4 regions of the Myxacorys chilensis genome follow, and region 1 is predicted to be linked to each of the others. Evidence: predicted binding sites of a transcription regulator. Region 1 holds the regulator's gene; each other region holds the start of a gene.
What was found. Region 1 encodes NtcA, which controls nitrogen genes in cyanobacteria. Its sites were predicted from a motif close to TTTGTANNNNNNNNTACAAA; they were not measured.

Region 1 (7,610 bases):
GTCGCTGAAGGGAGCCCGGTTCACGCGATCGCGTGGCACAGAGACCTCAACGAAGAACTGCTAGATAAACGGACAGCCGCCATAGAACTGATTAATCTGCTGCGACCTACCGTTGCGATCGCGCAGTTTGTGATTTTCTCGGCACTAGCGCTGCACGACCATCCAGACTGTCGGCAGACACTTCAGCAGGGCGACGACAAGGATGTTGAGCGATTCGTGCAAGAGGTTCGTCGGTTCTATCCCTTCTTCCCGCTGATCGCTGCCCGTGTGCGACAGGACTTCGACTGGAATGGCTACCACTTCCCTAAAAAGACAAGAGTGTTTCTAGACCTGTATGGCACGAACCACGATGCGCGGCTGTGGGAGAACCCGGATGAGTTTCAGCCAGAACGGTTCCGCCACTGGGATGGAAGCCCCTTTAATTTCATTCCCCAAGGGGGAGGCGATTACCAAGTGGGGCATCGCTGTGCAGGTGAATGGATCACGATAGAACTGATGAAAGCGTCGGTGAAGTTCTTGACTCAATCGATACAGTATGACGTGCCCGAACAGGATCTGCGCATCAGCCTATCGCGAATACCCGCCATTCCAAAAAGTCGTTTTATCATCAGCAACGTCCGGCGAACAGACTGATGCTGCATGTAAGTAGAACGATAATTCCTCCAGAGTAGAGTAGTGCTCTCAGCTAGTCGTTGCGCAGGATAAGCCGATGTTAGCGGCGGAAGTCGTCAAGCGATCGCGAAACGGCAGCAGTGAGCCGCAGGAGACCTTGCTTGGCAAACCGCAGAACTCTCGCGCTTAAATTAAATGCCAACGGCTGATAAGATTCGCTCAGGAGTTAATTTAATTGATGAGGGCCTTAAAATCACTCATCAAGTCCTAGCGTTCTCTACGAGATCACCCATGTTTATCGACTACATCACATTGATGCTGATCAATTTGGCAGCCGGGCTTTCTCTTCTGTCGGCTTATGTGTATCGAGGACTAGATGAGCCTATTCAAAAACGATGGGTTCCCGGATTTGGCGTGGTCGGTGCGATCGCGCTGGTTACGGGCTTGCACATGGTTTTTACTTGGGCAGTTCCGGGCAGCTACAACATCGCCTTTGGAGAAACGTCTGTCCTGTTTGGCATTCTGTTTGTAGGGACAGCGTGGGCGTTAGCGGCTGGCTGGGAGTTAATTACGCTTGCCGCCTATGGATTTTTTGCGGGCTTAGCCGCAACGCTAATTGGCATTCGCATCATCAACTTAGGACTAACTCAAACGCCTCTTGTTACAGGCGTCGCGTTCATTTTGACAGGGTTAGGAGGCATTTTTGCGGCTCCAACGCTGCATTGGAAATCCACGCGATCGCTCAGAACCGTTGGAGCGCTCATTTTAGGTCTAGCGGCTCTCATCTTTACCGTCATTGCCCTCAAAGCATACTGGTCACACCTAGAAGGATTCTCGAACTGGAAGCCATTGCCAATGCGAGGAGTCACTCCACCAAGTCCAGGATCGCCATAAACTGAATTCGCCATACGCTACTGTAGACAAGGTTTGACATCAACATCGGCTCTTTAAGCATCAACGGTGAAGGTTTGAAGTGGGCTACTTCTCCAGTGCGACTAAACAAGCGCTGCTAAAGATGGGATCTACTCATGTGCGTCAACTCAAATCCCGAAACTACTACAATGTATCTGGCTTAACTTTGTATCTGTCTTAGTATCTGTCTCAACTTTTCATCCCTCACCCCTCATCCCTCATCCCTTCTTCTCTAGGAGCCTCCTCTCATGAACGTCTTTGGCATCGGCTTACCAGAAATGGTGCTAATCATGGTCGTCGCCCTGCTGGTGTTTGGACCCAAAAAATTACCAGAAATTGGCAAAAGCATGGGAAAAGCCATTCGCAGCTTTCAGGATGCGTCTAAAGAATTTGAGTCAGAATTTAAGCGAGAAGCAGATCAATTAGAGAAATCCACTCCCCAAACGATGAAGGCGACTCTAGAAACTCCTGAGAAACCTAGTCTTTCACCGGCCGACGCAACGGTTGAAGAGATGGTTGAAGAGGCTGTGACCAATACCACCGAGAAAGAAGGCTAGTTTGACCTGACGTATGAGCGACGATACGCCCTCTAAGCTAGTCATTCCGCAACTCATTGTAGGACTGGGCAACCCAGGAGCGAAATATGAGCAGACCCGACATAACGTCGGATTTATGGCGATCGCGAAACTCGCGAAAGTCTGGCAAATCAACCTGTCCGACAATAAGAAGTTCCAAGGCTTATTTGGCGAAGGCATGAGTCCGACGGGAAAAATTCGCCTACTCCAGCCGACCACCTATATGAATAATTCGGGACAGGCAATTCGCGCGGTCATCGATTGGTATAAATTGCCGAGCGAGTCGGTGATGGTGGTTTACGACGACATGGATTTGCCCGTTGGCAAACTGCGGCTACGATTGTCTGGTTCAGCAGGCGGGCAAAACGGCATGAAATCCGCGATCGCTCACCTCGGCACGCAGACCTTTCCCCGGTTGCGAATCGGCATTGGTAGCCCTAAATCTGCGCCAGGTGACAACGCTGTTTCTCATGTCCTCGGCACCTTTGCCCCATCTGAAAAACCGATCATCGAAGACGTTTTAGACTTAACCGTGAGCGCGATCGAAGTCAGCCTCAAGCAGGGGGTTGAAAAAGCAATGAGTCTTTACAACAATCGTAGTGTCGAATAAAAACCTAAATTCAAGCACTTCTAGATTTAAGTATTGTGTCTAAGCGTCTTCCCGAAACGACTGCTCATGTCCGCATCTTCCGCCAGTCCTGGCAACAGGGCGAAATTGAGGGCGAAGTGATCGCTAATCAGTATGAATGGCAATTTCGCTGGCTGTTTCGCTGCGGACAGTTGGTTATTCATCCATCGCTAGGGCGGGCCTTAATTAAAGAACCGTTGGGGCGATTTTTAGAAGCAAAGGACTATCAATTGGAACCGGGCGGAGATTATTCGTTTACGATCCGGGCGGACTTGTGACAGGGCAAATTTATGATCCCAAATCTGTGATCATGAATTTGTAATCAATACGATTGGCTTCGCCAAGCTCCGAAGGATTGCCCATAATACAAATATCCTTCAACCACGAGGAACCTAAGATGACGACATCGCTTGACCTCAATGAAGACTTGCTTTACCCAAGCGGCGATGGCGAACCAATGGCGGAAAACACAGTACAGTATCGTTGGATTGTCATCCTCAAAGAAAATTTAGAAATTATTTTTGCAGATGATCCAAATGTCTTCATTGCCGCCGATATGTTTTGGTATCCGGTGCAAGTCAAAACGCCGCCAGCGCCTAGACAAGCACCCGATGTGATGGTGGTCTTTGGCAGACCTAAAGGAGATCGGCGCTCTTACATGCAGTGGAAGGAAAATAACATTCCGTTTCAGGTCGTGTTTGAAGTGCTTTCAGATAGCAATAGAACCCGCGAAGGTAGAACAGCGCTCGACTTTAAGTTCCGCTTCTATCAGCAATATGGCGTGGAAGAATATTACATTTACGATCCCGATGAGTGTGTGTTGCAAGGATGGCAGCGCCAAAACAATCAGCTAGTTTCGATCGCGCAGATGTCTGATTGGACGAGTCCTCGATTAGGCATTCGGTTTGGGTGGCAACCCAGCACAGAGCTAGAAGTCTATCGCCCGAACGGACAGCGATTTTTAAGCCCAATGGAGTTAGAGCAGCAGCTTCAGCAAGAACGTCAACGGGCAGAACAGGCAAACCAACGGGCAGAACGAGCAGAACAGGCAAGATTAGGGGCGGTTCCGAGGTTACGATCGCTAGGATTAACCCCCGAACAAATTGCCGAAGCCTTGGATTTATCAATAGACGAGGTGAGATCGAGCGACTAAATTCAATCACTCGAATTTCATCGCTTAAATTTCAATACTCGAAGTTGACGATCAGAGCTAGTCCGTCAACCGTTGTAAATAGCGCTCAATTAATAGAATCGCCACAATATCATCAATGCTGCGGGGTGGCGTCCGCATTCCTTCCGGGACAAGCCGTGTTAGACCCGTCGGCGGATACATCTGCCAGTAGCGATCGCGCGCCTCCAGAGAACTATGCCGCTCATCGACCATGACCACCCGCAACGGTTCCCCCAATTCATCTCCTAATTTCTGCTTCCACGCTTTTGAAGAGGTTTGATCCCCCATAATCAAGAGCGAAATCGGAAACCGTTGACGCAGTGATTTGATCGTGGCGATCGCACTTTCTGCCGTCACGACCTCGTGATAATACAACCGCCGATCAACGCCCATCACCGCCAACCCACACTTCTGCCGCCCCGGATCAAACCCCAGAATTACAGGTTGATCCAGCACCGTCTGTCCCTTCTCCATCGCTTTCCAACTGTCCATGACTACGACGTTTTCAGTACCACTTGACCGTTTTGAATCACCACTAATCCTATTTTGAGCGGTCCTACTGTGTACGTTACATCGGATGCCACCGCCCGGAGTTCTACCGGAGTCTGAAATTGGCGCAGTTGCTCTATAAAGCCCGATAACGACTCTAGGTTTTCAATCTGAACGCTATCGTTAATTACGCCTGCCCGTTTCGCGCGGAAATTGGAGAAGGCGAGCAGTTGTTCGATGTTTTGTTGGAACTGCTCAGACGTCAGCTTTGAGGGTTCAATCGACTTTGCAGCCACCACATCCCCTGCTAAAAACACGACCCGATTGGGAATAGCACTGGCAAAGACGGAAACGGGTCGCCGTTCGCCCCGGACATAGTTAGCGTCTGCCGCAATTCTCACCACGTAGTCTTGACCATCATTAATCTTTTTAATCAGACGCTCTACCTCGGCGGTCTTAATTAGAACGATTTGCTCTTCCCCGGTAGAACCAGGTTGGATCAACTGCCAGGCCGCTCGATTTGCCTCTTTTAGCAAGCGATCGACTGCGGCTTTGGCAGCGGCTGGATCAACCACCCGCAGCACACCCGCCGACAGCACCTGACTCCGCAGAATCGCCAAATATCCGCCGCGAATCAGTTGGGCTTCTTGCTCAGACTGCTGCACCGCTTCGGCTAAGAGCGCTTGCTGAGATGCCAACTGTCGAAGTTGAATTTCGCGCTCGGCAATCACGCGATCGCGCTCGGCGATTTCGCGATCGCGCCTCTGAATCGTGCTCGTCCGCTCCGCAATTTGACTATCGCGCTCGGCAATTTGCGCTTTGACGGCATCGCGCTGAGCAATTAGGGTTTTCTGCTCGCTCTGCAACTGATTAATCTCCGATCGCAGCCTTTCAGCCTGCGCAGATACGGCATTGAGTTGACCGCGAATCACATCCCGCTGCGCCTCAGCCGTTCTGAGCTGCTCGTTGGTCTGTCTCTGCTTTTCAAGGGACTGCTTCAGAGACTCATTAATTCGATTGAGTTGTCCTTCCGCTTGTGTCCGCTGGGCGCGGGTGCGCTCAAGTTCATCCTCGACCTTACTCTTCTGCTGATTAGTAATTTGCAAATCATCTGAGTTTTTCCGTAAGGCTCGATTTTGCTCCCGGACTTTCTTTTGCAAGTCGTTGAAATCGAGCAGCATATCGCGAAACTGGCGGCTACTCGCAAACAAAATGCCAAATGTCGAGGCGGAAATTAACGTTCCGGTCAAAATCGTCACGAGAGTTGCCGTGCGCTTAGGCCGCAGATTAAACAAGCTCAGACGCGCCTTTCCAACTTTGGTGCCAATGCGATCGCCAACGGTTGCGATCAGCCCGCCCAAAATCAAAACTGCCAAAATCAGAATTAGCCCTATGTCGGACATTGATGCTCCAAAACGCTCCGGCTTAGTTCACTCGACAAGCAGGACTCCGCATCTATTATGCCTGCGGAACGGATATCACTGCTGCGAAGAAAATGTGTGATTTGGAGCGAGGGCAGAGAAAGTCTAAGTAAATTGCTGGCTTAACGTGACCGGATTGTGAACGGTAATCTTTTTCTTGTGAATCGAGATCATGTTATCTTGCCGCAAATCGCCTAATAGACGGGTGACGGTCACGCGAGTTGAGCCAATTGCTTCTGCGATCGCTTGATGCGACAGTTTGAGATCAATTGTGATCCCTTCTTGGGACGGTACGCCAAAATCGCGGCAGAGAATCAGCAAAAAGCTGACCAACCGCGATCCCATATCTCGGTGCGCCAACGTTTCGATCATCATCTCGGTTTGTAGAATGCGAGATGACAGTCCTTTCAGCAGCATCATTGAGAGATCTGGGTTGTCTTTCAGGGCTTTCTCGACCTGCTCGATGGGCACCGACAGCAACTCTGCTGGAGTAAATGCCACGGCATGATAGAAACGATCGGCGCGTTGACCTGTAATTAGCGATAGCACCCCAAACACGCTGTTCTCTCTCAGCAGGGCCACGGTGATCTCCTCGCCTGCCTCGTACACGCGCGAGAGCTTGACGGCTCCTTTCTGCAAGAAGTAAACCCGTTCCGCCGGATCACCCGGAAAGAAAATAGTTTTGCCACGCTCAAATGTTTCTACAACGGGGGGGTATGCCCCTCCACCGATTTGGCGAAATAACGATGCAAGCGGTCTCTCTTTGGTCACTATCATTTCTTCCCTTTATCGTCACTCAGACGTTCTCTTAGCAACTATTAGGCTCACCGGTGAGCAAACTTTTCTATTAAAACCCCTATAGAAAATTGTTCTATTGAGGCGAGTCATTGTAAGCGAAGCCTTTGTAAACAATTGATGACTTTAGAACACTTAAACTGACTGCAAACGCAGTTTTTGTGCCTCCTTATACATTTCTGCCCGTATTTTAAGAATTTTAGAAAATCTCTGTGATTTCCTCACCAAAAGATTGACTCGTATTGAACGCTTTTTGGGGAGAATAGTCAATCATTTTGACCAGATTCTAGCGCAAAGCGGACTGGAGAGAGGGAGCCCTGATCTATAACTGGCATTAGAGAGGTAGATTTCGCTTTGGATAAGTTACAGCAGTCAGGGGGCGATCGCATTGCTCCAACGTGCGATCGCCCCCTGACTTACATTCGAGTCATTCAACGGCGGCTTTTGCACTGGCTCCATTCTTCACAGCAGGCGACTTGGTCTTGATCTCATTGACGCTTGGCGGAACGCTAAAAGCGTTGCGTGAGGAAGTTTTCTGCCCCTTTGCTCGTGGCTTTCCTCCGGCCATCCAATATTCTTTTTGATATTTTTCATCGAAGAACTAGGATTCTCCCAAGCCCTATGCTCTAATAAGTTTGCAAAATCTGCGATAAATTACGATTCCTAACTGATGAAAACTTTAACAATCAAATTATCCAAGATTGTTGCTTGGTAGTCGGGCGGTAAACGATAATTTTTATCCCTTTAGATTTGTCTAGGCTACAAGATTTTACAATTGAGAAGTACTTAGTTTGGGCACTGCTCCAGATGACATTACAAGAACTACAAAAACAGGTACTGCAACTATCCATCCGCGATCGTTGGCAATTAGTGCAGGCTGTTCTCACATCCCTACAGGAAGACACCCGTTTAGAGGTGAAGCCGAAGAACCTGTCTCGGCTGCGAGGAATCGCGAAGAACCCAACAGCCCTAAATGACACTGATAATACAGAAGATTATGTGACTTA
Region 2 (7,610 bases), on a different contig from region 1:
GCTCCTGAGCGTAAGTGTAGGTTCGGGTCTTGACGAATCACGTAGCGATAGGTGATCCCAAACAAGAAGCCTGTAAAGAGCGCGATCGCAAAGCTCACCCACCCTTGTAAATCGCTCATGCCTAGTACGGAAAGTCCTCCTCTAGGCGCAACTGGCTCTGCCAAGCCCTGAAGGACAGCTACTTGATTAATCAGGAGAGTCAGCGGAAAAATGGCCGCTACCGCTCCTAGCGAAACGCCGCCTGCTTTGATCGATTCAACCCGTTCTTCCCACATCATGTCTTCAATCTTGTCTAATCTCACGTCTCAGTAGTGCATCCAAGATCTTAGTGCTTCATCTTTGATTTATCATTAGATTTAGCATTCTTCTGTAACGTTTGGTTGGACAGTATAACTATGGATATTTTGTCGCTCGGTTGGATTGCGCTGTTGGCGGTGTTTACATTCTCTATCTCGATGGTTGTCTGGGGTCGTAACGGATTCTAGTTGCTGCTCTTAGTCCGCAGCCTAGCCTCTGGCTCCGGACTCTAAATCAATTTATTCAAAAGAACCTTGCTCAATGGAAGCTAGCAACCTCTTTAGCATTCTGGTTTTGGTCGCATTTGGTCTTTTAGTCGTCGTTACAGGCGGAGTGATCTACTTGACCCTGGCAGACTGGCGCGATCGCCGTCGTCAAGATAAGGAAAAACAAGCGAACCGTCGCTAACTCTATTCCACCTCAATCTCCTGAAACACAAGGCTCCAAAGTTAGATGCTTTGGAGCCTTACTTCATTTATCGTTTCAGACAGAAATCACTGTTCTAGACAGAAATAATTGAATTACTCAACGCGGGTCATACTGAATGCACCCATTTCTTCTCCATATCCTTCTTCGCCATGCTCATTAACATCCACCCCTTGCAGTTCGGCTTCGGAATTGACTCGTAAGCCAATCGTGGCATCTAAAACTTTCAAAATCACAAAGGTTCCAATGCCTGCGATCGCGTAGGCAATCAGGATTGCAATGATTTGCGTAACTAGCTGACCCGGATTGCCATAGAACAACCCATCGCCGCCTGCTGAGTTCACCGCTTTTGTTGCAAAAAGACCAGTTAGCAATGCGCCGACTGTTCCGCCCACACCGTGAACCGGAAAGGTATCTAGAGAGTCGTCAAACTGCAACTTGGCTTTGAGGCTGACGGCGAAGAAGCAAGCGGTTGATGTAATTGCACCAATTAGCAGCGCAGCTACGGGGGTAACAAACCCAGCTGCTGGTGTAACCCCTACTAAACCTGCGACGGCACCTGTCGCAATGCCAACAGCAGTCGGCTTGCCGCGCAACACCCATTCCAAAATGACCCACACAAGTGCCGCTGCTGCCGCAGCGCTATTGGTTGCCACGAATGCTACTGTAGCCAGTGATCCAGACGCGAGGGCACTACCAGCGTTAAAGCCAAACCAGCCAAACCACAAAAGACCCGCACCGATCAAGATATAAGGCACGTTGTGAGGCGCAGCAGGTTGATTTGGGAACGTCTTACGCGGACCAATTACCCGAGCCGCAACCAGAGCCGAAACCCCAGAACTAATGTGAACGACTGTACCGCCTGCAAAATCTAGCGCTCCTAGTCCACCATACAAGCCGAGAAATCCACCTTTCGCCCATACCATATGAGCAAAAATAGGATATAGAAGGGTTGACCACAGAACAATAAACCAAAAATAAGCCTTAAAGCTAATGCGCTCTACGATCGCACCAGAAATGAGCGCTGGCGTAATAATGGCAAACATTCCTTGATACATCATGAATGTTTCGTGCGGAATCGTAGCGGCATAAGATACTACTGCATCCGGCGCGGAACCGTTCAGATAATCGGTTGTTTCTAGACCAACTCCATTTAGAAACAGCCACTGCAAGCCACCAATAAAAGGTAGACCTGGCGCAAAGGACAGGCTGTAGCCCCACAGAATCCAGGAGACGCCAACAATGCCCATGAGAATGAAGGTCATCATCATGGTGTTGAGGACGTTGCGCGATCGCACAAACCCGCCGTAGAAAAACGCGAGTCCAGGAGTCATCAGCAAGACCAAAGCCGCACAGATTAGCATAAAGGCTGTGTCTGCCTGCACCGTTGCGGTGGTTGCCGCTGTTTGAGCAGATTCAGCCGTTGCAGGTTCAGCAAGGACACTACCCGTAAGAGGAATCGATAGCAGCATTAATGCCACTAGCCCTATCGTTAGAAGTTTTTTCAACACTGACTTTCGACCTTCAACGCCAAAACTATGAGTTTGATATAATCAGCCACCTGATTCGTATCATTGGATTTCACCAATTTTGAGTGGGAAGATTCTGTATAGAAAAATACATTTTGATTGCGATCACTTTGTCAGCTTAGAAAGGGTAGATCTATCTCAGGGCATAGCAAAGTATCTACTGCTCGGCAGAAGCAGAATATTAAAATATTACTTTCGGTTTCAAATGGCTTGGGTGAAACATTATTCATTATTTAAGGCAAGCGAATTGGATGTTCACTCAGCCGTAGGTTTAAAGCAATCAAAGAGCGGTTCTAGACATTTAGAACCACTCTTTGATTTAGAAGTAATGAAATTTAGGAGTACCGAGCCAAAAAACTCGTCGCTCTATTGATACGTCTTTCCTACCACATCACTTGGAAAGTCCTGATGTGTAGCGCTTCCAAAGGAAGTCTCTTTCGCGAAACCGGCATAGCCTTCCATGCCGTGTTCCGAAATATCGAGTCCAACCATTTCTTCCTCAGCCGTCACTCGGATACCCAAGGTTGACTTCAGCGCAATCCAGAAAATGCTGGAAAGTAGAACCGTAAGCCCTCCAACTGACAACGTGCCAATCAACTGAATCCAGAGCTGACCGATGCCACCGCCAAAGAACAGACCTGCCGCAGGAGCAGGAGTCGCTCCGAATGCATCGCCTTGACTAAACAAGCCGAGTGCCAACGTACCCCAAATGCCATTGACCAGGTGAACTGAAATTGCACCAACCGGATCGTCAATTTTAATCGAATCAAAGAAACCGACCGCGAAGACCACTAAAATGCCACCGATCGCACCAATGATTGCTGCAGAAGGCACGCTAATGAACGCACAGGGCGCAGTAACCGCGACCAATCCTGCTAACAATCCATTCACGATCATTGACAAATCAGGTTTACCCAATACAATCCACGCCGTGATAGTCGCTGCGATCGCTCCAAATGCACCTGCCGTATTGGTCGTTAAGGCAATATGTGCAATCAAAGAACCGTTGCCCACGCCCATTGCAGAACCTGGGTTAAAGCCAAACCAGCCTAACCAAAGGATCAAGGCTCCCAAGGTTGCAATTGCCATGTTGTGACCGGGGATTGCATTTGATCGCCCATCTGAAGCATATTTGCCAATTCTTGGGCCTAGAAAAGCGGCTCCCATCAAGGCAGCCCAACCGCCGACCGCGTGAACCACTGTCGAACCTGCAAAATCGTAAAACCCAGCGTCAGCAAGCCATCCGCCCCCCCAGACCCAATGTCCGGTAATCGGGTAAGCAATTCCTACCAATAGCAAGCTAAAGATTAGAAAGTCAACGAACTTAATGCGTTCAGCTACAGCACCCGATACAATCGTGGCCGCTGTTCCAGCGAAAACGAGTTGGAAGAAGAACTTCGCGCCCAGAGGAATTCCTGTCCAATTTAATGCTGAGAAGACACCTTGGTAAGCGTCTGCTGTAGCAGGACTATTGTCTGCCCCAGTTAAGAAGAATCCGCTAGAACCAATGAAGTCATTGCCATCACTGAACATCAGCCCAAAGCCGAGCGCCCAGAAGGCAATTGTAGATAAGGCAAAGACAACTAAGTTTTTTGACAGAATGTTCACTGCGTTCTTCTCGCGGCAAAATCCTGCTTCTAACATGCAAAATCCTGCGTTCATGAAGAACACTAAGAAGCCTGCAATCATTACCCACACGGTATCTAAACCGACCCGCAGGTCAGATGCCGTTTGCGATACGCTTTCTAGCGTTGCTGGCTGTTGAGCAATAGCGGCACAGTTCCACAGCAGAAAGATCGCACTGGTGAGTAGAATGCAGCTTCGCCAAGTAGGAGACAGCTGCGTCGCGATGAATTTGAGCGATCGCACGACGGGATTCCGATTGAGAGAAACTCTTTGAGGTTTCCTTGTTCTCTTTTTCAAAATGGTTCTAGACAGCATAAAGTTTTCCTTGCAACGCGCGCTGGAAGATCGGTGATTCTGGATGCACTCTTGAGTAAATTCAGAAGTTCTCTCTGAAAAGAGGCTTTGGAGAAACAAAAGCTCCACAAAATGACTGTTTTAGGAACCGCAGAGCGGCTTGAATCTTTCAGGTCAAACCATAGTTACTGAAGAGAATCAGGTCGAAAACAGGAGACTTTGAGCTTCCCAAAACAATCAACTCATAGACTGAAAATCTCGTCTAGAAGGTGAAGATGATTGAGCAATAGCAAGGTCTAAGATCACCAAGAATAAACTTGCGCACAGAATTTTAGAGTGGTTTGATACTCATTAAGATTTCAGCACTAGGCATGCAAATTCTGTATTGAGGAATACAATTTAGTATCACTGGTGCTTTTAGGGTAAAGCCTAACTGAAATATTTACAAAATTCTGGGGATTGCTCTAGACCATTCTTTCAGACACTAGAAATCGACAACAAAGATTGACTTGGTGAAGGTTTTGCGAAAAAACAGGGCTTACGCAAAAGCTCCTCCTTAGCAAAAGATGGCAGATCCCTTCAGAAGAGGATTCGCTTGCGGATGGATAGACGCCGTTGAGACTTCATCTGCTGATTTGTTGCCAATGCGTTCGTCTTAAAATTGAGTTAGCGATCGTCATTGACAAAACAAGACTATCTATAGTACTTTTGTATTGTATTTGCTCCGTCTCCTTAAGTAACGCCTCCAGTAAAATCTTGGAGGCAATTTTTTTAGAAACAAGTTTTTCGCTAAACTAGAGTGATGAGCGATACGAAAACAGAAGGGTTCAAAATTGTTAGCGACAACCGCCAAGCCAGGTTTCAGTACGAAATTTTAGAAACTTACGAGGCGGGAATTGAGCTACTTGGGACTGAGGTAAAGTCGATTCGAGCAGGTAAGGTAAACCTTAGAGACGGCTTTGCTCTCGTTCGCAATGGCGAAGTTTTGCTTCATAACGTCCACATTTCGCCTCATCAAAGCTCGAGTCTATTTTTTAACCACGATCCGACTCGGACTCGGAAACTGCTATTGCATCGTCAAGAAATTCGCAAGCTGATTGGAAAAGTTGAGCAACAAGGACTGACCCTCGTTCCGCTCAAGATGTATCTCAAACGAGGTTGGGTCAAGATCGACCTAGCGCTGGTGCGCGGTAAAAAACTGCATGATAAGCGGGACGATATGCGAAAGCGCCAGGATAAACGTGACATGGAGCGCGCTATGAAGAATCGCTAGTGTTGCAGTTCTTCTGAAGGTGCGTTGAGTCTAATTTGCTTTAAGTCATGAGCGCAATTTTGGATGTGACTTTAAAGCTTCTTCAGCAATTTACTACACACCTCCTAACGACTTTAGTACGCAATAACTACGATCGCGAGGGAAGCGATAGAATCATTAAGGACTGTTTCTTTTTGTCCTCCAATGCCAAAGCGTCCTAGCACATCTAAAAGCTCTGCATCCCCGGTTCTGAGTCCTGATGTCGGGATGGAGGAAATTCATTCATCTGGCGACCAGATCTCAAATCAATCAAATTCTCGCCCCACGAAGCCCACGATTTCGCTTAGTTCGATTCGGATTCGAGGCGCACGGCAGCACAATTTAAAGAACATTGATCTGGAACTGCCCCGCGATCGCTTGATCGTTTTCACAGGCGTTTCTGGCTCTGGAAAATCTTCCCTTGCCTTCGATACGATCTTTGCAGAAGGACAGCGCCGATACGTCGAGTCGCTCAGTGCTTACGCTCGGCAGTTTTTAGGACAAGTCGATAAACCCGATGTCGATGCGATCGAGGGTCTCAGTCCAGCAATTTCTATCGATCAAAAATCCACGTCTCACAACCCCCGTTCTACGGTAGGCACAGTCACAGAAATTTACGACTACCTGCGCTTGCTCTACGGGCGCGCTGGAACGCCCCACTGTCCAGTGTGCGATCGCTCAATTGCTCCGCAAGCGATTGATCAAATGGTCGATCGCGTGATGGAATTGCCCGATCGCACCCGGTTTCAAATTTTGGCTCCGGTGATTCGCGGCAAGAAAGGAACTCATAAAAAACTGATCTCTAGTCTCAGTTCGGAAGGGTTTGTGCGGGTTCGGATTGATGGAGAAGTTCGCGAACTGAGCGATTCGATCGAACTCGACAAGAATCAATCTCACACTATTGAAATTGTGGTGGATCGGCTCGTCAAAAAAGAAGGAATTGAAGAACGCCTAACGGATTCGCTGACCACCTGTTTACGCCACTCAACGGGGATCGCGGTCATTGATATCATGCCAGAAACCGAGTCTGAAAAGATTCCAGAACTTGTCTTTTCAGAAAATTTTGCTTGCCCAGAGCATGGAGCCGTCATGGAGGAGCTATCTCCCCGGCTATTTTCGTTTAACTCTCCCTATGGCGCATGTCCTAACTGCCACGGCTTGGGCAGCCATCGCACCTTTTCACCAGAGCTGATTGTGCCAAATCCGCAGCTTCCGGTGTATGCCGCGATCGCGCCGTGGTCAGACAAAGACAATACCTACTACCTCTCGCTAATTTGTAGCGTTGCCGAAGCGTTCGGGTTCGATATTCAAACGCCGTGGGAGCAGTTAACCGACGAGCAAAAAAACGCGCTGCTCTATGGATCTAAAGATCCGATTTGGATTGAGGTAGACTCCCGCTATCGCGAGAATAAGGGGTACCATCGCCGCTACGAAGGTGCTGTCAGTCTGCTCGAACGCCAATACCAAGAAAGTAGCTCAGACGCTTACAAACAGAAGTTAGAGCAGTACCTAGTTGATGAACCGTGCAGCGAATGTCAGGGCAAACGGCTCAAACCAGAGGCGTTAGCCGTGCGGCTCGGACAGTTTCATATGGATGATTTCACGGGTGTCTCCATCCGCGACTGTCTCAATCGAGCGGAGACGGTAGAACTCAGCGATCGCCAAGCGCAAATTGCCGATCTGGTGCTTCGCGAAGTGAAAGCGCGTCTACGATTTCTACTGGATGTCGGGCTGGACTATCTAACGCTAGATCGGACCGCCATGACGCTTTCGGGCGGAGAAGCCCAGCGGATTCGGCTTGCAACCCAAATTGGCGCAGGTTTAACAGGCGTGCTATACGTTCTAGACGAACCCAGCATCGGACTCCACCAACGAGACAATTCGCGACTGCTCAATACCCTAACCAAATTGCGAGATTTAGGAAATACACTGATTGTTGTTGAACACGACGAAGAAACCATTCGCGCTGCCGATCACATTGTCGATATTGGACCTGGTGCGGGCGTTCATGGTGGAAGTGTCGTATCTGAAGGCGATCTAGACAGCCTGCTGAATGCTGAAGATTCCTTGACTGGAGCTTATCTTTCTGGTCGGCGGAGTATCCAAACACCTGCAGAGCGCCGCTCAGGAAATGGGCGATCGCTGCA
Region 3 (7,610 bases), on a different contig from region 1:
TTACCGACACCCCCAACCACCACCACCATGAAGGTATCGACGATGTAGTTTTGTCCTGTATTCGGTCCAACTGATCCGAGCAAACTCACCGCACAGCCTGCCAGCCCTGCTAATCCTGAACCCAAGGCAAACGTTAGCGCATCGACTTTCTTAGTGGGAATGCCAAGACATGCACTCATGGTTCGATTCTGCGTCACAGAGCGAATTCGTAAACCCCACGACGTGTTATTCAAAAACCAATACACTCCGACGACACAAGCGATCGTCAGCACAATAATAAAAATTCGGGCATAGGAGAACTGCGTTCCGGCGATGGGAAATCCCCCTCTTAACCATTTCGGCGCAGTTACGTCCACATTGCGAGCGTCAAACCACAGTTTTGTAAAAGCAGGTTTGTAGAGTGTGCCGAGAACATTGCCCGTCGCGATCGCGGCAGCCGCCGATAATGGAATCATGATCGTTAGAAACCAACCGCGTGCCCGTTCAAAATCAGTACGACGGGCGACGATCCACATCGCTCCAAAGAACAGCAGGCAAAATAGAGCCACGATTGTCACGAGTTGCCAACTGACGCTGCGGACAAGCTGCTGCAAAATCAAGCTGACGCCCCAAGTTGCCAGCAAGGTTTCGAGCGGTCGCCCATAGAGATAGCGAATGACGCCTCGCTCTAAAACCAACCCAAAGATCGCCGTTACGATGAACGCGGCGATCAGCGCAATAAAAATGTAGATCCCAAACAGAGGTGTTCCTTTCAGTGCATTCTGCACCATGTAAGTGGTATATGCACCCAACATCATCAACTCACCGTGTGCCATATTGATCACACCCATGAGTCCGAATACGATCGCAAGACCCAACGCGGCAAGTAACAGCACTGATCCGAGGCTGATGCCGCTAAAAATTCCGTCTAGTAGTCCTGATAGCATGAGGCTTTCCTAAAGATGGGTAAGGGACGCTGAAAGGCGTCCCTTCTTCTTACGTCGTCTTGTACTTGCCGCCTTTGGCTGGATCAGACCAGTCGCACGCAAATCCTTTCGTATCGGCTACAAACTGATTCCACGGCACGGGCTTCACTGCTTCCTTGGTCTCGTAGACAATCTTAAACAGCGAGTCCTCACCTACTTCGCCAATGCGAACGAACTTAGACAAGTGATGGTTTGGATTCATCGTGATCCTGCCTTCTGGCGCATCAAAGGTCTGACCGTAGGCGGCGGTTTTCACCTTTTCTAAATCCTCATACGTTCCCGCCTTCTCAACCGATTGCTTCCACAGATACACCATGATGTAAGCAGCTTCCATTGGATCGTTAACCACGCGATCGCTGCCATACTTCGCCTTGAATGCATCTACAAACTTGGTACTAGCAGGCGAATTGACAGTTTGAAAATAGTTCCATGCGGCGTAGTGCCCTTGGAGATAATCCACCCCGATCGCTTTGACTTCTTCTTCGGCAATACTGACCGACATCGACGGATATTTATCAGGGTTCAAACCAGACGCTTGCAGTTCTTTAAAGAACGCAACGTTGCTATCGCCGTTCAAGCTGTTGTAGATCACGCCGCCATTCGGCAACGCCTGCTTGATCTTTTGAATTACCGATTTGACTTCTGTGCTGCCGAGCGGAATGTAGTCTTCGCCAACCGTATTGCCGCCTTTTGCCGCTAACTGCGCTTTGATAATGGTGTTGGCGGTGCGAGGGAAGACATAATCTGAGCCGACTAGGAAGAATTCTTTGCCTTTGTTCTCTAGCAGCCAATCGACTGAAGGCTCGATCTGTTGGTTTGGCGCTGCACCCGTGTAGAAGACATTTTTCGAGCATTCTTGCCCTTCATACTGCACCGGATACCACAGCAGGCTGTTTTTTGACTCAAACACAGGCAAGACGGCTTTGCGGCTTGCCGATGTCCAGCAGCCAAACACCGTTGCCACTTTGTCTTGATCGATCAGTTTCTTCGCCTTCTCTGCGAAGGTAGGCCAATCGGAGTTGCCGTCTTCGATAATCGCTTCGATTTGCTTACCGAGGACGCCACCCGCTTTGTTGATTTCTTCGATCGCTAGGTTCTCGGCATCCACGACGCTCTTTTCGCTAATCGCCATCGTGCCGCTCAGCGAGTGTAAAATTCCCACCTTAACGGTATTGCCCGCCGCTGATGTGGAGGCAGCAGTCGAAGCAGCAGGCGACGCTCCAGGACTAGCCGTTGTGGAAGGATTGCTCCCGCAGGCTTTAAGAAGAATGCTCCCAGCGGCAGTGGAGCCTAGAATCATAAATTCACGCCGACCGAACGATTTTGCCATATCTAGTGTTGCTCTCCACGGGAATAGTGCGTTTAACTCAATCTGGCTCTTCAAGCTATCTGTTCGTCATTAAGGCTGAGCGGTTCTTTCGGGAGGGTGCGCCGTGCTCGATCGCAAATAAAGCAATCTGAGACAGAGAACATTTGCTTTGCAGGCGAATTTCGCTTCAGCTTGGCAAATCAGACTCGCGTTCTAGTCCTCTTCAGACGTGTTTTAATCAATAGCTAAAAGTAGACTCAGTGATAACTCTGAGATATTAGGGCTTCGCTTCGCCGCGAAAATGTATTGAAAACTACAAACCGCTGTTTAGCCACTGCTCCGTGGTTCTAAAATCAGTCCTGAGTGGGTTTCTAAGAAACGAATTATTGTATTAAGCCCGTCCCCAGTTTTGAGGTTTGTAAAGACAAACGGTTTACTGCCTCGCATTTTTCGAGCATCGCGATCCATCACGGCTAGATCTGCTCCAACATAAGGTGCAAGATCGATCTTATTAATCACGAGCAAATCTGATTTTGTGATCCCCGGTCCACCTTTGCGAGGAATCTTGTCGCCTCCCGCGACATCGATCACATAAATATTGAGATCGACAAGTTCTGGGCTAAAGGTTGCAGCTAAGTTATCCCCTCCGCTTTCAACCAGGATTAAGTTGAGAGTTCGAAATCGCCCTTCGAGGTCATCGATCGCCGCTAAATTCATCGAAGCGTCTTCTCGGATCGCCGTGTGCGGACAGCCGCCCGTCTCAACACCAATGATGCGATCGCGCTCTAATGCCTGCGATCGCACGAGATACTGTGCGTCTTCTTGGGTGTAAATATCGTTTGTGACGACCGCAATGCTGTAGCGCGATCGCATCGCTTTGCACAACGCATCCACTAAAGCTGTTTTTCCCGACCCAACCGGGCCTGCGACTCCGACTCGAAACGCATTCATACCCTGCCCCAACTAAAAAAATTCGTAATTCACCATTGAGACCTTACCTCAATTCTGAATTACGAATCGTGAATCACAAACTAGTTTGAGGATTCGGGCTAAGTTTAGTATTCGGGCACAGAAGGATCAACATCGCGACTCCAAGCCGTAATGCCGCCCGTTACATTCGTGCCTTCAATTCCGGCTTCTTTAAGAATTGCCAACGCTTTCGCCGATCGCCCGCCCATTTTGCAGTGAGCAATTAACTTATGACCGTTGAGCAATTCTTTGACTTTTTCAACGCCTGATCCGTTCTCAATGTCGGGGAGTGGAACCAAGACAGAACCTGGAATTTTGGCAATCTCGACTTCGTTCGGATTGCGGACATCGAGCAGCACATATTCATTGCCGATCGCGCCACTATCAATCAGCTGTTTCAACTCAGTTGCAGACATTTCTTGCACGTTTTTACGCTCCTGTTCTTCAGCCGCTTTCGCTTGAGGAATGCCACAGAACTCCTCATAATCGATCAACTTTTCGATGACCGGACGCTCTGGATTTGGACGCAACTTTAGCTCTCGGAATTTCATCTCCAGCGCATTGTAGAGCAACAGTCTTCCGCTGAGAGTGTTTCCAGCTCCCAAAATAATTTTAATCGCCTCAGTCGCTTGAATCGTGCCGATAATGCCGCACAGCACACCCAAAACGCCCCCTTCTGCACAAGAAGGAACCAGTCCGGGTGGCGGGGGTTCTGGGTACAAATCGCGATAGTTGGGTCCACCCTCGTAGTTGAAGACCGTTGCCTGTCCTTCAAATCGGAAGATAGAACCGTATACGTTGGGTTTACCCAGCATGACACAGGCATCGTTGACTAGATATCGAGTGGGAAAGTTATCCGTTCCATCAATCACAATATCGTAGGGTTCAGCAATCTCTAAAGCGTTGTCAGATCTGAAACTCGTTTCGTAGAGATCGACTTGACAGTGAGGATTAATTTCTAGAATTCGATTCTTAGCAGACTCGATCTTAGGTTTACCCACCCAAGACGTTCCGTGAATGATTTGCCGTTGCAGATTAGAGCTATCGACAATATCAAAATCGACAATTCCGAGTCGCCCGATTCCCGCTGCTGCTAAATAGACCAACAGTGGAGAACCGAGTCCTCCGGTTCCGACACACAAAATACTGGCAGCTTTGAGCCGTTTTTGACCCTCAACGCCAACTTCCGGCAAAATCAAATGGCGTGAATAGCGCGCAATATCGTCTTGAGTTAACTGGATATCATCCAGATTGGGATTTAGCATGGTGCGTTTGCTGAGATGAACAGAGTGCTAGGGACTGTCTTGGAGAATCAACACGTCCTCTTCGTGAAAAACCTGTTGATCCTTGAGGCTCCAGCTACGGACATCGCCTGCTTTGCCTTGGGGTACAGAGACGATCAGATATGAATACTGCTGCCAAGCAGCTGCGCGATCGTACTCCGAGGGTTCAGCCGGACAATCAGGATGAGAGTGATAGATACCGATGATATCTAAACCAAGAGTTCGTCCGTGTTTCATTGCCACCAGCATTGCTTCGGGTGGAATCAAATAACGGCGCTTCTTCGTTAGGTCAGACTGGGCTTCCTCTCTCCAGATGTTCTTCGTCGCTCGAACTTCCATGACGGTTTTCCCAGTGGGGTCACTCGTGCCCAACAGCAAACCACAGCACTCTTCTGGATAGGTGCGGTTGGCATGAGCCTGAATGCTGGCCAAATGCTGAGAGTCGAGGCTGAGAACCACGGCAGGATGATCTTTGGATAAGACAGACACCTATTGTAAGACAGGATCGAACCGTCCGCGTCAACCATCTATAGGACTCTGAACCTAAAGGACTCTGAACGCCTTTTCTAGCTCAGCTCAAAACAGGCATGTCAAAACAAGCTATGAAACTGCCGCGAAACGTGTCACCCATCCTTCTGACTATCACGAATTACCGTCACAGGATTGTAGTGGGCGTCGCTCCCCTAGGCAGATAGAATAGAGAATGCAATTGCCGATCCTCTTTGGGAGAGAACACATTATGGTACAAGTTACCGCACAATCTACAAGCGGACTTGATATTCCTAGCCTCGATGCGGAACTTGAAAGCCAAAGTCCGCAAAAAATTCTCGAACGCGCCTTGAGTCAGTTCGATAACATTGCCATCTCTTTTAGTGGAGCGGAAGATGTTGTCTTGATCGACATGGCGCACAAAATCAGAAAAGATATTAAAGTCTTCAGCCTCGATACCGGACGCCTGCACGCAGAAACCTATCAGTTTATCGATCGCGTCAGAAAGCATTACGGCATTGCGATCGACATCATGACTCCCGATTCGGCTCAACTCGAAGCAATGGTTAATGCCAAAGGGCTCTTTAGCTTCTACGAAGACGGGCATCAAGAATGCTGCGGCATTCGTAAAGTCGCTCCTCTGCGGCGCAAGCTCTCAACCCTAGATGCCTGGATTACTGGACAGCGCAAAGATCAGAGCCCATCGACTCGTGCAAGCGTTCCAGTTGTACAAATCGATACGGCGTTTTCCACTGAGGATCACAACTTAATCAAATTCAACCCCCTCTCCAGCTGGTCATCAGCGGATGTCTGGATGTATATCCGCTCGTATGACGTGCCCTACAACTCTCTCCACGATCGCGGATTCATCAGCATTGGCTGCGAACCCTGTACTCGCGCTGTTCTTCCCAATCAGCACGAGCGAGAAGGACGCTGGTGGTGGGAAGAGGCGACCAAGAAAGAATGCGGTCTGCACGCGGTTAACCCATCTCAAGCTTGATGCACAGATCGCTCAGCAGGAAATAATGCCGTAGAATAGGAAGGTTGTCTACATACGATCGCAGGCGAAATCATGGCAGTTCCTAAGAAGAAAACATCAAAATCAAAGCGAGATAAGCGTAAAGCCACCTGGAAGCGCAAAGCTGATCTTCAGGCTCAACGGGCGCTCTCCCTCGGAAAATCCATCCTGACGGGACGGGCACAGGGCTTTGTTTACCCAACCAATGAGGAAGAGGAAGAAGAGTAAGAGTAGTGACACTCTATCAAAGTGGGGATTATTAAAGTTGAGATTCGGTTTTACATTGAGTCTGCTACTGTGATGATTAAGTGCTGTTGTAGGACAAGCGCATGGCAGGAAAATTTTTCAAAAAGCCAGGCTCAGAGTACGGCGATCGTGTCCCTAAAGGTCAGCATTTGACCAATGGCTTCCCAGTGCTGACCTACGGCGGAACTCCCCACGTTGATCGAGACACCTGGCAGTTTAGGGTCTGGGGCTTGGCAAAGGAAACTACCTTTAGCTGGGCAGAGTTGATGGCAATGCCTCAGACTGATTTTACGGCTGACTTTCACTGTGTTACCACTTGGTCAAAGCTAGACGTGCAGTGGACAGGTGTGAAAGTCGTCGATTTTATGAAGCATGTCGAGGTTGACCCCGCTGCTGTTCACATCATGGAGCACTGCTACGGGGACTACACCACCAATATTTCAATGGACGATTTTTTGCGTGAGGAAAATTTCTTTGCTCACACAGTGTTTGGCGAACCGCTTCCGCCCGATCATGGAGGGCCGCTTCGGCTCGTTGTTCCTCATCTTTACGCTTGGAAAAGCGCTAAGTGGATTAACGGCTTAGAGTTTCTGTCTAAAGAAGAGCTAGGCTTTTGGGAGCGAAACGGCTATCACCATCGCGGGGATCCCTGGAAAGAAGAACGGTATAGCGGCCGGTAATAACGCAGAAAGGTCGGGGTGTTATCACCTCGACCTTTTTTGTGTAAATAGCTTTTTTATGAACAGAAGTTACGACGGTTAGTAAATAGGTAGGAGAACTGTAAACGTGCTTCCCTCACCTGCGCCAGAGCGGACGCTGATCGTGCCGTTGTGAGCTTGAGCAATTCGGCGCGACAGATGCAGGCCGAGACCGCTTCCCGATCGCTTGTGTTTACCTGAATTAAAGCTCTCAAACAGCGTGCTTTGTTCTTCTAAAGGAATGCCGGGACCCGTGTCAATCACTTCAAGCTTAACGGCTGCCGTTGAAGACATATGGGCTTTAGATAAGCGCACCGTTACCGAACCTTGATCTGTAAATTTGATCGCGTTTCCGATTAGGTTGGTCAGAACGCGCCGCAATTCGATGCGATCGCCCTTGATCGAATAGTCTTCACCCGCCTTAGCGGATGGCTCAAACCTAAGTTCTAAGCTCTTGTCGATCGCCAGAGACGATAATTCCTCAATCACCTCTTGAGTTAGCTCTAGCAGGTTCACTGGCGAGAAGGTGAGAGTCTTACGTCCTGCTTCGTAGCGGTAGACCTCAAGCAGCATATTCACCATCGTCAGCAAATTTTGATTGCTGCGAACCATGATCGAGATCGCTTCTTGCAC
Region 4 (7,610 bases), on a different contig from region 1:
CTCTGCTGCACAATACTCGTTTGGTCTTACTCGGCACAGAGCGACCGTTGACAACTTCTTTGACTTGTCTGTTTCTGCGATCGGCGGAGATCCTCAGTCAACTGCCGTGCGTCTACTGTCGATTAAATTATGGAACCGAGCAAATTTCGCTAGAGGCAATGGTTTCCACAGGCGATCAACAGCCCGAAGATCAGATTGCTAACTTTAGCGAACTGGTGCTTACAGCCTCGTGTCTTGGCGGCGACCTTCAAATTCACACCAGCGACAATCAAGGCATGGTTCAAGTGTTACTGAATGTGCCGTATCCAAACTGTCGATTAGGCTCACGCTTACGAATTGCGTGTCGATCCTCAATTTTGCAACTCGCATTTACTCATTTAGCTTCTCTCGCAGGACTCACCGTTTGCCTATCCGACGATCGCTCGATTCCAGTCATCACAGACGATCTCACCCATGTCCAAGCAACTAACAGTCCCATCCTGTGGATTAATGCTGCTGAGCAAGCCGCTCCTAAACAGGCCAAAGCCAAGCTGGAGTTATCGATTAGCCCGGAGCAATTGCAGGATGCGATCGCAACGGTGATACGGGGTGAAGAGTGGGGCATCGAGCCGCAACCGCAGAAGCTGTCTGATCGAGAACAGGAAATTATGGCGCTATTAGTGCAAGGATTGCGCGATCGCGACATTGCCAATCGGCTGATCATCAGCGAAAGCACCGTCAAGTTTCACATGAACAATGTCCTGGCCAAGCTAAAAGTGCGAACTCGCTATCAAGCCATTTACCAAGCCATCTTAAATGGCTGGGTCGCGCAGTCCCTTCCACCTTATCCAAATCAATAGATGTATCCGAAAATTTGTAAGCGAAACTGTTCCTAGGTTTGCGGGCGATTTTCTCGGAATAGTTCTGATACACAGCCATCGGGGTTTGAGGCAGTTTCTGATAGAAACTCCAGTGCAACATCGAATCTTAGTAAAACTAACTGCTTCAAGTCCCTAAGTGGTTGGGTGACACCTTAAGTAAGTCAGCCTGAATTCTCCTCAAGCACGAGATTTCAGGCGTTTTCTTTGGAAAAAGTAATTTTCTTTACAATCACATCCAATGATTTCATTCTAATTTCATTTTCAAGCGCCATGCTAACAGCAGGGAATATTGACGTTCCTCTGACTGCTAGGAGAACACACATGCGACGCTTCATATACATAACTGTATTAACCACAGTATTTACTTCTACGGTTCTTTCTGCATTTGCACAAGCACCATTCTCTAAAGCAAGTGCTGTTATTCACAGTGCCGCCTATCCCAATCAAGCTAAAGTTACAAGTGCAACTTATCATGTTGGCATTCAAGTTGGCAGATCTTCACTCTCAGAAATTCGCTTGATTGTGCCTGAAAATGCACCCGGAAAGATTCGGATGGGTCAAATTGCGGTCTCTGATGCAACGGGACAACTCATCAAAGCAAATCGCTCATTTAATGGAAAAGAAGTGACGATCGCATTCGCTCAACCTGTTGCTGTGGGAACAATGCTCGAAATCGATCTCAATGGCGTAAGAACTTCAGACCTGCTTGGTCGCACTTGGCTATTCCCGATCTATGGTAGAAGTGACGGAATGAATCAAGAGATTCCTCTCGGAACAGCACGGATTCAAACGTATCAGTAAAGGAAGCTAGAATGCGGATTCTGCTTGTAGAGGATGAACCAGATTTGGGTGCTGCGATCGAGAAAAAGTTAACGCGCGATCGCTACATTGTCGATTGGACGCAAGACGGCAATGAGGCTTGGGCTTACCTTACTCAGTCGCATACTCAATACACACTAGCCGTGATTGATTGGATGCTGCCTGGGCTATCTGGAATTGAACTCTGCCAGCGGTTACGAGCGAGACAAAGCACTATTCCAGTCTTGATGCTGACCGCACGAGATAGTATGAACGATCGGGTTACTGGATTGGATGCGGGAGCCGATGATTATCTCATCAAGCCGTTCGGGATGCCAGAACTCCTTGCTCGCATCCGAGCGTTGCAGCGTCGATCGCCGCAACTTCAACCTCAAAATCTACAGGTTGGTTCGCTCATGCTTGAGTACAGTTCGTCTAGTCTGCGATCGCAGGAGTCAGCCATTAAAATTCTGCTAACCGCAAAGGAATTTCAGTTACTGGAATATTTGATGAAGCACGCCAATCAGATCGTCAGTACTGAGCAAATTCGCAATCAACTTTGGACTGTCAACTCAGACTCTGCAAGTAACGTCGTCGCTGCTCACATTCGATTACTGCGTCGTAAACTTTCTGAGCAAGGAATCAATAACGCGATTGAGACAGTTTACGGACTAGGTTATCGTTTGAATATTGCTACCTGAAAATTATGCGTCAGAACCGACTGTTTAACCGGACGCGTCTGAAGCTCGCTGCTTGGTACGCAGGTGTGATGGGATTGATTTTGAGCGTTTTTGGAGTAGCGGTCTACTCGCATTTAGCGCAGAGTCATTTCAGCGCGATCGATAGCGAAATCCAAACTCTGGCTGGCACTCTGCACGACAGCCTTGAGCCTGTGCTACAGCAGCCAGGACAACTTGATTCGAGAGTAAAGCAAATTCTACCCGGACTTTGCATGGGCAATGTGCCTTGTCAAACCCCGGTTCAAACCTCGCATATTCATGTATTAGGTGTCGGTAAACAGGACTCTTACTATGTGCAGTTTGTCGATTTGGCGTCGCGGCTGTTAGCAACTGTGAATACACCACCACAAACAACTATTGCGCCCCAAGGCGAGACTTGGCAAACAGTCAGCGATTCACAAGGGCAACGCTATCATCAATTCTCATTGTTGCTTAAAACAGCAACTGGACAACCGTGGGGCTATCTGCAAGTGGGACGATCACTCTCCGATTATGACAATCATTTAGAGTCGCTTAAGGTGTTTTTGCTACTCGGATTACCGATCGCGATGCTATTAGTTGGAGGCGCAAGTTGGTGGTTAGCCGGACTCGCAATGCAGCCCATCTATAATTCTTATCAACAAGTCCAGCAATTTACAGCAGATGCAGCGCACGAACTTAGAACTCCCCTTGCCGCCGTTCAAGCGACGGTTGAATCTACCTTGGAGGTAGAAGATTTAACCCTACCCGAAGCTCGGACGACTTTACAAACCATTGAACGTCAAAATCAAAGGCTTTCTCAGCTTGTCCACGACTTAATGATGCTATCGCGAATGGATCTTAAAGTGTTGCCGATGAAGCAGCAAACTTGTTGCCTAAATGAATTGCTTAACGATCTAGCCGAAGAATTATCAGCGTTGGCAGTTACGGCTCAAGTTTCATTAGTAATAGAATTCAAATCTCAGTCGCTACTTTACGTGGTTGGTGATGAAGAGCAGCTTTACCAATTATTTACAAATTTGATGATCAACGCAATTCAGTATTCCATGCCTAAAGGATTAGTTACGGTGCAATTGCTGAAAGAAGATTACAGTGCGCTAATTCAGATTCGGGATATCGGTGTTGGGATTGCGCCGAGTGATCAGGCTCGCATTTTTGATCGGTTTTACCGAGTGAATCGCGATCGCTCCCGTAAAACTGGGGGCGCAGGGCTGGGGTTAGCGATCGCGCGAGCGATTGTCAAAGCTCACCACGGCAGTCTTCAAGTTCAAAGTCAATTGGGCAAAGGCAGCACCTTTACAGTTCGCCTTCCACTTCAGCAAATGCGCCATTTGTCGTAAAAAAAGCCTATAACTTCCAGATGGAATTACAGGCTTGAAAAAGGTGTAAGACTAAGACAAAGTTATGTCAAACCTTGCTTGAGTTCTACCTGAAGATTGTACTTACCAAAGATGAAATCTAGATGAAATTGCTTGGCTTGGCAATTTGAGTCAATCAGAATGCCAAAAATGGTTGAAGTACGCCATCGATAACATTGCAGTTACTCTTGCATCACCGCCCATAACTCAGGCTCGTTCCCATATTCCTCAAACAGACTCCTCCTAGTCTTATCGTTAGACTTAAAGTTTTCGTAGTAATCAACACAAAAATCAGTTTGATCTAACACATACGCTTACACCATACTCTGCACAACAAAGCGAGATAGCGAATGGCAAAACATTATCCGGTCATCATTGTCGGTGGCGGTCAAGCGGGGCTATCGATCAGCTACTGCTTAAAAGAAAGAGGCATCCAGCACATCATTTTCGAGAAGAATCGAATCGGGTATGCATGGCGGTCAAAACGCTGGGATTCGTTTTGTCTTGTCACTCCAAATTGGCAATGTCAGTTACCAGGCTATGCCTATCCAGGGAAAGACCCGCACGGATTTATGAAAAAAGATGAAATTGTCACCTATATCGAAAACTATGCTGCATCGTTTGATCCGCCAGTCGAAGAAAAAGTTGAAGTGTTGAAAGTCTGCAAAAGCAGAAATGAAGATGTATTTGAAGTCGCAACATCGATCGGAGACTACACGGCTGATCAGGTCGTCATTGCGGCAGGCAGTTATCATCTGCCCAACATTCCAAGACTTGCAGAACGGCTGCCTAAAACCGTGATGCAGTTACATTCGTCGGAATACAAAACTCCAGAGTTGTTACCCGCTCAAGATGTATTAGTTGTGGGAACCGGACAATCGGGATGTCAAATTGCAGAAGATTTGCATTTAGCAGGGAAACAAGTTCATTTGTGTGTTGGAGGCGCACCGCGATCGCCTCGCCGTTACCGGGGTAAAGATGTCGTCGATTGGCTTGATCAGATGGGATATTACGATCTATCCGTTGATGATCATCCCCAAAAAGAGAATGTCAGAACCAAAGCAAATCATTATGTAACAGGTCGCGATGGTGGGCGAGAAATTGACTTGCGACAGTTCGCCCTAGAAGGCATGAAACTGTATGGTCGCATTAAAGATGTTCACGTCAAAGATGAACAGAGTGGCACACTCGAATTTCGCAATGACCTCCAGCAAAACTTAGATCAAGCGGACGCCGTTTCTGAAAGCATTAAGAAGACCATTGATCAATTCATTGAGAAGCATCAAATTGAAGCCCCTGTAGAGCCTCCCTATTGCCCCGTCTGGCAACCAGAAGAGACTCTGGAACTCGATTACACTACGATTGGTGCTGTCATTTGGTGCACTGGCTATCGCTCTGACTTTAAGTGGATCGATATTCCGGTTTTTGATGGCAAAGGCTATCCAGGGCATGAGCGAGGCGTGACCAGCGTGCGAGGACTGTACTTTTTGGGATTACCGTGGCTCTACACCTGGGGATCAGGAAGATTTTCAGGCATCGCTCGCGATGCGAGTTATCTCGCAGATTACATTGTTGCGAGAAAGAAAGTCTCTCCTTCTAACGCTTGGAGCGTTGTGAATGAGTTTTTGCTCGGATCATAGTGGTCGATACCCTGTCGATTTCGATAGGGGTCTAACCGCGTGAGGGAGGGTTTGAAGCTGGCGCGATCGCACTCCCTGTTTCTATGATTAGACCTGCAACTTTTGTAATGAAAGACACAAACCCTTCCTTTGGTCAGCACTTACGCTGGCAGCACAACTCAATCAGGAGAAAATCATGCCTGAAGTAACAGCGCCCGCCCATCAGACTGGAGACTTCTTTGTTGATTACGAAGAGAAAGTTTTTCCTGATGTCAAAGCCGAACCGGGTGAAAAAGCATTGGTCACGTTTCACACTGTTGCATTTGAAGGATCGATCGGGTTAGTGAACATGTTGCAATCATTGCGATTGCTGCGTAAAGGATTTGAAACGTCAATGCTGTTGTACGGTCCGGGTGTGACGCTAGGAGTACAACGCGGATTTCCAAAGCTCGGTGACGAAGCCTTTCCGGGGCATCAAAACTTTGCAAATCAAATTAGTAAGTTCATCTCAGAAGGCGGCAATGTTTATGCGTGTCGCTTTGCGCTTCAAGCCCTGTACGGACACGGCGAACCGTCGCTGATTCCAGGAATTCGTCCGATTAGTCCCTTAGATGTGTTGGACTTGGTGTTGATGCACCGCAAGGATGGCGCATTTATTCTCGATACTTGGACGCTGTAAGAGCGGTAGGACTGGCGCATTGGCAACGGCTTTTTAACAGATGTGCTTTTTAACAGATGTAGCAGATGACCAAGCCGTATTCAGAACTAATCTGCTACATCCGCGATCGCATCCACTGCCACCAAGATTCCAATAGCTGTCCGCGTAGTTGCAGTTCTTAGTGGAGTTGCGCCCTGCGCTTCGCGGCAATGCTCTAACCGAAACCGGAGGACATCGTGGATTACTCACGCACCATTCGTGCCGCCGCTGTTCAAATTAGTCCTGTCTTATTTAGTCGGGACGGCACAATCGAAAAAGTACTAACTGCGATCGCATCGGCGGCCCAACAAGGCGCACAGCTAATCGTCTTTCCAGAAACCTTTGTTCCCTACTATCCCTACTTTTCATTTATTCAGCCTCCGGTGTTCATGGGCAAAGAGCATTTGCGGCTGTACAAAGAGGCGGTAGAAGTGCCGAGTCCTGTGACTGATGCAGTAAGTAGGGCAGCGCGATCGCATAGTATTGTTGTCGTTTTGGGTGTGAATGAGCGCGATCGCGGATCGCTCTACAACACCCAACTGATTTTCGATGCAGACGGTTCGTTAGTGCTAAAACGACGCAAAATTACGCCGACCTACCACGAACGTATGGTGTGGGGACAGGGAGACGGGTCTGGTCTCACGGTTGTAGATACAGCAGTGGGAAGGCTGGGTGCGCTGGCGTGCTGGGAGCATTACAATCCGCTCGCTCGATTTGCGCTCATGGCACAGCATGAGCAGATTCATTGCTCTCAGTTTCCGGGATCAATGGTCGGGCAAATCTTTGCCGATCAGTTAGAAGTGACCATTCGCCATCATGCCTTGGAGTCAGGCTGTTTTGTCGTGAATTCCACAGGCTGGTTAGCACCAGAGCAAATCGAACAGATTACCACCGACGAGAACCTGCAACGAGTACTGACCGGAGGGTGTCATACAACGATCGTCAGTCCTGAAGGCAATCATCTGTGTTCACCGATTACCGAAGGAGAAGGGATTGCGATCGCAGATCTCGACTTTTCTTTAATCACAAAGCGTAAACGCATGATGGATTCGGTTGGTCACTACGCTCGCCCGGATCTTTTGCAATTGCAGATGAATACGGAATCTAGAACAGTAACGAATCTGAGTATAGAAACAGTAGATAAACCAATAGACCTAAATGATTTTCCATCTATGGCAATTCTAAATCAATCGTGATGCTTTCACGATTACCATCATTTAGAACTTTATTAATATCTATTCTGCAAAAGTAAATCGCTCTTAGAAATGATCTAGCTAAACTCATGCTAATGGCTCAAATTCATGAATAAACAACACCTGATTACAGATATTCAATCTCATGGATTAAAGTTAATTGAACATGAGACGGGAGCATCTGGACGCAAAGGCGGAGCAGGTCCGTCTGATCATAAAGCGATTACGATCGACAATACAACAGTGATGGTTCCTATCTTCACTAGCGTAGCGGCGGACTCTCCTTACACAGCCCGATTTGATGCTGCAACAGAGCAGACCATTTTAGAGTTGAATGGAGAAACAATCTCGTCTATCGATTTTCCG

Region 2: the regulator NtcA is predicted to act here: its motif matches at 2,328-2,347, upstream of AC5JLB_RS02245 (ammonium transporter).
Region 3: the regulator NtcA is predicted to act here: its motif matches at 2,575-2,594, upstream of urtA (urea ABC transporter substrate-binding protein).
Region 4: the regulator NtcA is predicted to act here: its motif matches at 4,005-4,024, upstream of AC5JLB_RS04900 (MSMEG_0569 family flavin-dependent oxidoreductase).

The regions. Positions count from the first base shown of each region.
Region 1 covers NZ_JCACKG010000149.1:79,389-86,998, forward strand. Annotated here, with positions in the region: gene cypC (CYP152 family fatty-acid peroxygenase CypC) at 1-633, shown strand, start outside; gene AC5JLB_RS11105 (DUF981 family protein) at 904-1,506, shown strand; gene AC5JLB_RS11110 (TatA/E family twin arginine-targeting protein translocase) at 1,773-2,081, shown strand; gene pth (aminoacyl-tRNA hydrolase) at 2,095-2,709, shown strand; gene AC5JLB_RS11120 (DUF3146 family protein) at 2,745-3,005, shown strand; gene AC5JLB_RS11125 (Uma2 family endonuclease) at 3,125-3,880, shown strand; gene AC5JLB_RS11130 (pre-16S rRNA-processing nuclease YqgF) at 3,938-4,390, opposite strand; gene AC5JLB_RS11135 (DUF3084 domain-containing protein) at 4,393-5,790, opposite strand; gene ntcA (global nitrogen regulator NtcA) at 5,914-6,585, opposite strand; gene AC5JLB_RS11145 (hypothetical protein) at 6,958-7,089, shown strand; gene AC5JLB_RS11150 (hypothetical protein) at 7,411-7,610, shown strand, end outside.
Region 2 covers NZ_JCACKG010000044.1:6,330-13,939, reverse strand. Annotated here, with positions in the region: gene AC5JLB_RS02260 (hypothetical protein) at 1-302, opposite strand, end outside; gene petN (cytochrome b6-f complex subunit PetN) at 396-485, shown strand; gene AC5JLB_RS02250 (hypothetical protein) at 559-705, shown strand; gene AC5JLB_RS02245 (ammonium transporter) at 819-2,234, opposite strand; gene AC5JLB_RS02240 (ammonium transporter) at 2,619-4,193, opposite strand; gene smpB (SsrA-binding protein SmpB) at 4,975-5,445, shown strand; gene uvrA (excinuclease ABC subunit UvrA) at 5,629-7,610, shown strand, end outside.
Region 3 covers NZ_JCACKG010000155.1:8,004-15,613, forward strand. Annotated here, with positions in the region: gene urtB (urea ABC transporter permease subunit UrtB) at 1-926, opposite strand, end outside; gene urtA (urea ABC transporter substrate-binding protein) at 976-2,295, opposite strand; gene ureG (urease accessory protein UreG) at 2,602-3,225, opposite strand; gene moeB (molybdopterin-synthase adenylyltransferase MoeB) at 3,330-4,508, opposite strand; gene AC5JLB_RS11655 (M67 family metallopeptidase) at 4,536-5,015, opposite strand; gene AC5JLB_RS11660 (phosphoadenylyl-sulfate reductase) at 5,266-6,015, shown strand; gene rpmF (50S ribosomal protein L32) at 6,088-6,261, shown strand; gene AC5JLB_RS11670 (sulfite oxidase-like oxidoreductase) at 6,363-6,959, shown strand; gene AC5JLB_RS11675 (hybrid sensor histidine kinase/response regulator) at 7,038-7,610, opposite strand, start outside.
Region 4 covers NZ_JCACKG010000080.1:1,645-9,254, forward strand. Annotated here, with positions in the region: gene AC5JLB_RS04880 (LuxR C-terminal-related transcriptional regulator) at 1-839, shown strand, start outside; gene AC5JLB_RS04885 (DUF2808 domain-containing protein) at 1,182-1,661, shown strand; gene rppA (two-component system response regulator RppA) at 1,673-2,359, shown strand; gene rppB (two-component system sensor histidine kinase RppB) at 2,365-3,717, shown strand; gene AC5JLB_RS04900 (MSMEG_0569 family flavin-dependent oxidoreductase) at 4,086-5,375, shown strand; gene AC5JLB_RS04905 (MSMEG_0572/Sll0783 family nitrogen starvation response protein) at 5,551-6,033, shown strand; gene AC5JLB_RS04910 (Nit6803 family nitrilase) at 6,249-7,247, shown strand; gene AC5JLB_RS04915 (MSMEG_0568 family radical SAM protein) at 7,353-7,610, shown strand, end outside.